One region of the Streptomyces sp. P9-A4 genome, then DNA from elsewhere that is predicted to be linked to it. Evidence: riboswitches for the same ligand, from Rfam matches in the RefSeq annotation. Region 1 holds a riboswitch; the other holds the start of a gene.
The links. Region 1 has a riboswitch for glycine ahead of gcvP (aminomethyl-transferring glycine dehydrogenase). Riboswitches for the same ligand answer to the same signal wherever they lie in the genome.

Region 1 (4,128 bases):
GACGTAGCCCTGCGCCTGCTCGACCGGGGCGAACGGGTGCATCTGACCGAACTCGGGCCAGGTCACCGCCTCCATCTCGGTCGTCGCGTTCAGCTTCATCGTGCAGGAGCCGAGCGGGATCATGCCGCGGTCGAGCGCGTAGTCGCGGTCCGCGAGCTTGCGCAGGTAGCGCAGCATCGAGGTCTCGGAGCGGTGCGCGTGGAAGACCGGGTGGGTCAGGAACGCGTCGGAGCGCAGCAGCCCGGCGGGCAGCGTCTCCTCGGCGGTGGCGTCCAGCGCCTCGATGTCGGCCGTGACACCGAAGGCGCCCCAGACGGCGGTGAGCTGGGCGCGGCCGGTGGTCTCGTCGCAGGACATCGACACGTGGTCGGCGTCGACGCGGTAGAGGTTCACACCGGCCTCGCGGGCGGCGGCGACGACCTCGTCGGCCTTGCCGGGCACGCGGGCGGTGAGGGTGTCGAAGAAGGCGCCCTGGGTGAGCTCCACGCCACCGGCGGTCAGGCCGGCGGCCAGGATCGCGGCGTAGCGGTGGGTGCGGCGCGCGATGCCCCGGAGGCCCTCGGGGCCGTGGTAGACGGCGTACATGCCGGCCATGACGGCGAGCAGCACCTGAGCGGTACAGATGTTGCTGGTGGCCTTCTCGCGGCGGATGTGCTGCTCGCGGGTCTGGAGGGCCAGGCGGTACGCGCGGTTCCCGTCGGCGTCGACGGAGACGCCCACGAGACGGCCGGGCAGCGAGCGGGCGTGCTTGTCCTGGACGGCCATGTAGCCGGCGTGCGGACCGCCGAAGCCCATCGGGACGCCGAAGCGCTGGGTGGTGCCGACGGCGATGTCCGCGCCCAGCTCGCCGGGCGAGGTGAGCAGGGTCAGCGCGAGCAGGTCGGCGGCGACGGTGACGATCGCGCCGAGCTCGTGGGCGGCGTCGATCAGCGGCTTGATGTCGCGGACGGCGCCGGAGGCACCCGGGTACTGGAGGAGCACACCGAACACACCGCGCTCGGCGATCTCGGCCGGGATGCCCGCCGAGAGGTCGGCGACGACGACCTCGACACCGGTCGGCTCGGCGCGGGTCTCGATGACGGCGATCGTCTGCGGCAGGGCGTCGGCGTCGACCAGGAAGACACCGTTCTTGACCTTGCCGACGCGCCGGGCGAGGGACATGGCCTCGGCGGCGGCGGTGCCCTCGTCGAGCAGCGAGGCGCCGGAGGTGGGCAGCCCGGTCAGGTCGGCGACGACGGTCTGGAAGTTCAGCAGGGCCTCCAGGCGGCCCTGGGAGATCTCCGGCTGGTACGGCGTGTACGCGGTGTACCAGGCCGGGTTCTCCATCACGTTCCGCAGGATCACCGGCGGGGTGAAGGTGCCGTAGTAGCCGAGGCCGATCATGGGCGCGAGCACCTGGTTGCGGTCGGCGAGGTCACGCAGCTCGGCGAGGACCTCGGCCTCCGTGCGCGCGGACGGCAGGCCGAGCGCCTCGGTGTTCTTGATGACGTCCGGCACGGCGGCGGCCGTGAGCTCGTCGAGGGAGCCGTAACCGACCTGGGCGAGCATCTTGGCGCGCGCCTCGGCGTCGGGCCCGATGTGCCGCTGCTCGAACGGGATGCCCTGTTCGAGCTCGGAGAGCGGAGTGCGGTTGGCGGTCATGTACGGAGGCCTCCTGGTCGTCACGACCTGCGAGGGGCACCGCGGCGCGGGTACCCGGACGGCCTCCCCCTCTGTCATCTCAACCTGAGAGTTTCACCGGCACGCCTCACGGCACGCCGGCTTTCACCGTCGGTGAGAGCGCATGCCGTCTGACACCGCTCTGCTTTCCAGAGTGACCTCGTCCGCGCGGTACAGGGGCCTGAGAGATTCCGGGGAGGATTTGCTCCTTCGGCGTCCACCGGAAGGTTTCTCCGGAGGACTCTCCCGCACGGGGTCGACAGCCACAGCCAGCCTACCAGCGCGGTTGCGGCTGCCATCGCTCAAGTGGCCGACATCCCAGTTGTGCACTTTCGTAGGGGTGTAGAGCAGTTGCGACCAGTTGGAGGGACCGTGCAGACCGACATCGATCCGCGCAGCCTGATCGGCCGCAAGGCGTTCGACCGGAAGGGACACAAGATCGGAACCGTGGACGAGGTGTACCTGGACGACGCGACCGGCATCCCGGAATGGGCCGCGGTCCGCACCGGCCTGTTCAGCCGGGACGCCTTCGTCCCGCTGGAGCCGAGCGAGCTGGCCGGTGACGGCCTCCACGTCCCCTACGAACGCGCCCTCATCAAGGACGCGCCCGACTTCGGCGTGGGCCGCCACCTCTCCCCGGAACAGGAACTCCAGCTCTACCGCCACTACAGCATGGCCCTCCCGCCGCCCCCCACGGACACCCCGGACACGGACTTCGGCCGCCTGGCGGGCCAGGACGGCACCTGACCGAGAAGCCCGGCCCGCCGGGCGGGCCCGCCTCCCCGGCACGCCACGACATACCCGCACCGAGCCGCACGGGGCGGTGCGGGCCCAGCCGGGGCCGGCGGCCGGGCGCACCCCTCACGCCCCCACGTCACGACGCACCAGCGGCAACGGCTCCGACGGCTCCAGCTCCGGGTCGTCCACGGAGAACGTCCGCACCCGCCCCGGCCCGGACCACGGCTCCTCGAACCGCACCGTGACCCGCCCGACCCCGCTCCCCTGGACCCACCCGGCCCCGTACACCGCGTGCCGTACGTCATGGCCGGGCGACCAGTGCCGCTCCACGGCCCCCTCGGCCCCTCCGGAGCCCGCCTTCCCGCCCGTCACGGCCCCTGCGCCGGCGGGCGCCGACACGGCATCCTCCGCGGCCCCCTCCGCCACGCGGTCACCGGCTTCGGCGCCACCCCCCGCCTCCCCCTCCACGCGGGCTTCGGCCGCGCCCCGCGCCTCCGCCTGAGCGAACAGATCCTCCTGCGTGTAGTCCGCGAGCCCGCTCACCCCCACTCCGAGCAGCCGCACGCCCCCGGTCGTGTCCACGCCCTCCAGCAGCCGCCCCACCGCCTCCCGCACCACCCCCGGGTCGTCAGTGGGCCCCCGGAGCGTCTCGGACCGGGTCAGCGTGGAGAAGTCGTAGCGCCGCACCTTCAGGACGATGGTCCGCCCGGAGTGCCCCGAGGCCCGCAGCCGCCCGACGCAGCGCTCGGCGAGCCGCTCGACCTCGACCCGGATGCGTACCCGGTCGTGCAGGTCGACGTCGAAGGTGTCCTCGACGGACACCGACTTGGCGTCCCGCTCGGCCACCACGGGCCGGTCGTCGTGCCCCTGGGCCATCCTGTACAGCGAGGCCCCGTGCGCCCGCCCCAGCAGCCGTACGAGCTCGTCCTCGCCCGCCTCCGCGAGGTCGGTCACGGTGGTCATCCCGGCCCGCCGCAGATGCTCCCCGGTGGCCGGCCCCACCCCGGGCAGGATCCGCACCGACCGAGGGCCGAGCAGCTCGCGCTCGGTGCCGGGCTCGATCAGGACGAGCCCGTCGGGCTTGGCCTCCTCGGAGGCGATCTTCGCGATCATCTTGGAACCGGCGAGCCCCACGGAACCGGTGAGTCCCGTCGTCGCCAGGATGTCGACCCGCAGCCGCTCCCCGGCCGCCCGCGCGCTCGCGCCGTCGTCGGCCACGCCCCCGGCCTCAAGGTCGACGAAGGCCTCGTCGAGGCTGAGCGGCTCGACGAGCGGGGAGAGCCGGCCGAGCAGTTCCATGACCTGCTCGCTGATCGACCGGTAGAAGGCGAAGCGGGGCACGAGGTAGGCGGCGTTCGGTGCGAGCCGCCGGGCCTGGCCCATCGGCATGGCCGAGTGCACGCCGAAGCGGCGTGCCTCGTACGAGGCGGTGGCGACCACCCCGCGCGGCCCGAGGCCTCCGACGACCACGGGTTTTCCGCGCAGGCTGGGCTTCGCCGCCTGCTCGGCGGCGGCGAAGAACGCATCCATGTCGAGATGCAGGATCGTCGGCGCGGCTCTCACACGTCCGATGCTGCCCTACGCCACTGACAACGCCGCCCCGGCACGACCCGAGCCCGCCCCGACACGGCGCGGAACCCGCCCCGGCACGGAGCGGGCCCCGCCCACGACCTAGACGGCCTTGTCCCGCCGCCGCCGCGCCAGCTCGTCCCCCGGGTTGTTCCCGACCAG
Region 2 (4,128 bases), 4.4 Mb from region 1:
GGCCGCCGCTCGCGGGGCCGTCGAGCGGGGTGCGTCCGGCGCGGCAGAGTTCGACGACGGCGGGCGGGGGCAGCGGAACCCCGACGGTGCCGCCGGGGTTCACCGCGATGCCGAGCTGCGGGGGCAGGCCGCGGGCGAAGTCGCGGGCGGGGGCGACGGTGAAGGACATGTGGCCGCCGACGCAGGCGAGGAACTGTTGTTCGGAGCTGAACACGGGGACGTACGCCGCGCCGTCGATCTCCATGGTGGGGAGGTCGAGGTCGGCACTCTCGGCGCTGCCGCCGTTGGGCAGGGGCACCCAGACGGAGCTGCGGCCCAGTACTTCGACCAGCCGGCCGCCGGCCTCCGGGTTGCCGAGTGAGGCGGCAAGGACCTCTTCGAGCTCATTGCCCGGCCACGTCACGTCCACGGTCCCGTTTCCCCTTCTCGCACGGCCTGCCGCACCGGCCGCCCGGCAGCACCCTAACGCCGCCCCGGTGGCGGCGTGGCCCAAAGGGTACGGAACGCGGCGGCCCGGGGCCCGGGGGCGGCCGTCAGGCGGCCTCCCGGAAGCCGATCCTCCGCAGGGCGTCCGCCGCGTCCCGGTCGAGCAGGGTGGCGGAGGCGCAGCCGTGCGGCAGGCTGCCGGACTCGGCGGCCCGGACGAGCCGCGCGACGGCCCGCCGGTGCCGGGCCATGGCGTAGGCCGAGACGCCCCGGCCGCGGGCGCGCTGGCCGGCGCGGGCGGCGTCCGGAGTGACGTCGAGGAGCAGGAGGTGCAGGGCCCGGCCGCGGCGGCGGGCCTCGCGGGCGAGCCAGCCCCGCACCCAGGACTGGGTGCCGCAGTCGTGGACGATCACCCCGGCGCCGGAGCGCAGGGCGCGGCGGAGTCCGGCGTAGTGGGCGAGCCGGACGAGAGGGCGGTAGAGGGCGTACGGCAGGAGGCGGGGCATGCGGGCCTGCCAGCGCTCACGGGCGTCCTGGGAGTCGATGCCGGTGCCCTCGGCGACGCGCTTCATGAGGGTGGACTTGCCGCTGCCGGGCAGGCCCGAGACGACGACGAGGTCGCCGGCGGCGAAGGTGAGGGCACGGGGACCGCGGCCGCCGCGCTCGCGCAGGTCCCGCAGGAGCCGGCCCCGGCGGCGGGTTCTGGCACGGGCCCGCTGGGACGGTATGCCCGTACTCGGAGCGTATGCGCCGGTGTGCTGGAACCTCATCGCTTCTCCCCCCTGCCGGGCCTCAGGAGACCCTTGCCCAAGAAGTGTAAAGAAACAGTAATGAGACACAAGCGATTTGCCCCGCCGGGCCCTCGTGCAATGATGTGCGCGCCAGGCGCGCACAGTCGCCACACAATCGCATACCGGCCGCTCGAATCCGCGCGGGAGAGTTCCGGACCGCAGAGCGCGTCCGGGCGCCGAAGGAGCAAGACCCTCCCTTGAATCTCTCAGGCCCCGTACCGCGCGGATGAGGCAGATCTGAAAAGCGGGACACCCTGCCGTGTCCCCACCCAAGGTGCAAGCCGATCTCTCGGTGACGAGATGCTCTCGGTGAACCTCTCAGGTTCCATGACAGATGGGGAGGACGTCCTCGCCGTCATGTGTTCGTCACCGATCACGCCCTTGGGATCCGGGAGCCACCCATGAGCACTGCCCCCCGTCTGACCGCCCTCGATGCCCTGCATCGTTCCCTGGGCGCGACCATGACCGACTTCGCGGGCTGGGACATGCCGCTCCGGTACGGCAGCGAGCGCGACGAGCACGTCGCCGTCCGCACCAAGGCCGGTCTCTTCGACCTCTCGCACATGGGCGAGATCACCGTCGCCGGGCCGCAGGCCGTCGCGCTCCTCGACCACGCCCTGGTCGGCAACATCTCGACGGTGGGCGTCGGCCGCGCCCGCTACACGATGATCTGCCGGGAGGACGGCGGCATCCTCGACGACCTGATCGTCTACCGCCTCGGCGAGACCGAGTACATGGTCGTCGCCAACGCCTCCAACGCCCAGATCGTCCTGGACGCGCTCGTCGCCCGCTCCGGCGGCTTCGACGCCGAGGTCCGCGACGACCGCGACGCGTACGCCCTGATCGCCGTCCAGGGCCCGGAGTCCCCCGGCATCCTCAAGTCGCTCACCGACGCCGACCTGGACGGTCTCAAGTACTACGCCGGCCTGCCGGGCACCGTCGCGGGCGTGCCCGCGCTGATCGCCCGTACCGGCTACACCGGCGAGGACGGCTTCGAGCTGTTCCTCAAGCCCGAGCACGCCGAGGGCGTCTGGAAGGCGCTGACCGAGGCGGGCGCCCCGGTCGGTCTGATCCCCTGTGGTCTGTCCTGCCGTGACACGCTCCGCCTGGAGGCGGGCATGCCGCTGTACGGCCACGAGCTGACCACCGGCCTCACCCCCTTCGACGCGGGCCTCGGCCGGGTCGTGAAGTTCGAGAAGACGACGAACGAGGGCCGCTTCGTCGGCCGCGAGGCGCTGGAGAAGGCCGCCGAGCGCGCCGAGACCGCCCCGCCCCGCAAGCTCGTCGGCCTGATCGCCGAGGGCCGCCGCGTCCCGCGCGCCGGCTTCTCCGTCGTCAAGGACGGCGTGGTGATCGGCGAGGTGACCTCCGGCGCCCCGTCCCCGACGCTCGGCAAGCCGATCGCCATCGCGTACGTGGACGCGGCGCACGCCACGCCCGGCACCGAGGGTGTAGGTGTGGACATCCGTGGCACCCACGAGCCCTACGAGGTCGTGGCGCTGCCGTTCTACAAGCGCCAGAAGTGACGCGTCCGCGCCGGAAGTGACGTATCCGTCTCACTTCGCGTCTCACCCCGTAAGACCCACGTTCATCAGTACTCCCCCGATCCAGGAGAATCAGGCCATGAGCAACCCCCAGCAGCTGCGCTACACCAAGGAGCACGAGTGGCTGTCGGACGCCGAGGACGGCGTCTCGACCGTCGGCATCACGGAGTTCGCCGCCAACGCGCTCGGTGACGTCGTCTACGCCCAGCTCCCCGAGGTCGGTGACACCGTCACCGCGGGCGAGACCTGCGGCGAGCTGGAGTCGACGAAGTCCGTGAGCGACCTGTACTCCCCCGTCTCGGGTGAGGTCGTCGCCGCCAACCAGGACGTGGTGGACGACCCGTCGCTGGTGAACACGGCTCCGTTCGAGGGTGGCTGGCTGTTCAAGGTACGTGTCGCGGGCGAGCCGGACGAGCTGCTCTCCGCCGACGAGTACACCGCGTTCTCCGCCGGCTGAGACCAGGCCCGAGACCCCCTAGGGATCGATTCATGTCGCTTCTGAACACTCCCCTCCACGAGCTGGACCCCGACGTCGCCGCCGCGGTCGACGCCGAGCTCCGCCGTCAGCAGTCCACCCTCGAGATGATCGCCTCGGAGAACTTCGCTCCGGTCGCGGTCATGGAGGCGCAGGGCTCCGTCCTCACCAACAAGTACGCCGAGGGCTACCCGGGCCGCCGCTACTACGGCGGCTGCGAGCACGTCGACGTGGCCGAGCAGATCGCGATCGACCGGATCAAGGACCTGTTCGGCGCCGAGTACGCCAACGTCCAGCCGCACTCGGGCGCCTCCGCGAACCAGGCCGCCCTGTTCGCGATCGCCCAGCCGGGCGACACGATCCTGGGTCTGGACCTGGCGCACGGCGGTCACCTCACCCACGGCATGCGCCTGAACTTCTCGGGCAAGCAGTTCAACGTGGTCGCGTACCACGTCGACGAGGCCGGTCTGGTCGACATGGCCGAGGTCGAGCGCCTCGCCAAGGAGCACCGCCCGAAGGTGATCATCGCGGGCTGGTCCGCCTACCCGCGCCAGCTGGACTTCGCCGAGTTCCGCCGGATCGCCGACGAGGTCGAGGCCTACCTGTGGGTCGACATGGCCCACTTCGCGGGCCTGGTCGCCGCCGGTCTGCACCCGAACCCGGTCCCGTACGCGGACGTGGTGACCTCCACCACCCACAAGACGCTCGGCGGCCCCCGCGGCGGCATCATCCTCGCGAAGAAGGAATTCGCGAAGAAGCTGAACTCCTCGGTCTTCCCCGGTTTCCAGGGCGGCCCGCTGGAGCACGTGATCGCGGCCAAGGCCGTCTCCTTCAAGGTCGCGGCCTCGGAGGAGTTCAAGGAGCGCCAGCAGCGCACCCTGGACGGCGCCCG

Region 2: linked by a shared signal. The riboswitch ahead of gcvT (glycine cleavage system aminomethyltransferase GcvT) and the one ahead of gcvP (aminomethyl-transferring glycine dehydrogenase) in region 1 are both predicted to bind glycine.

Annotation. Positions count from the first base shown of each region.
Region 1 is NZ_JAZIFY010000001.1:982,809-986,936, forward strand. Features, by position in the region: gene gcvP (aminomethyl-transferring glycine dehydrogenase) at 1-1,641, opposite strand, end outside; glycine riboswitch at 1,819-1,918, opposite strand; gene V4Y03_RS04370 (PRC-barrel domain-containing protein) at 2,032-2,406, shown strand; gene V4Y03_RS04375 (DNA polymerase IV) at 2,521-3,960, opposite strand; gene bldO (whiB transcriptional repressor BldO) at 4,069-4,128, opposite strand, start outside.
Region 2 is NZ_JAZIFY010000001.1:5,354,303-5,358,430, reverse strand. Features, by position in the region: gene V4Y03_RS24265 (enhanced serine sensitivity protein SseB) at 1-409, opposite strand, end outside; gene V4Y03_RS24260 (AAA family ATPase) at 534-1,196, opposite strand; glycine riboswitch at 1,349-1,448, shown strand; glycine riboswitch at 1,450-1,561, shown strand; gene gcvT (glycine cleavage system aminomethyltransferase GcvT) at 1,619-2,743, shown strand; gene gcvH (glycine cleavage system protein GcvH) at 2,841-3,218, shown strand; gene glyA (serine hydroxymethyltransferase) at 3,251-4,128, shown strand, end outside.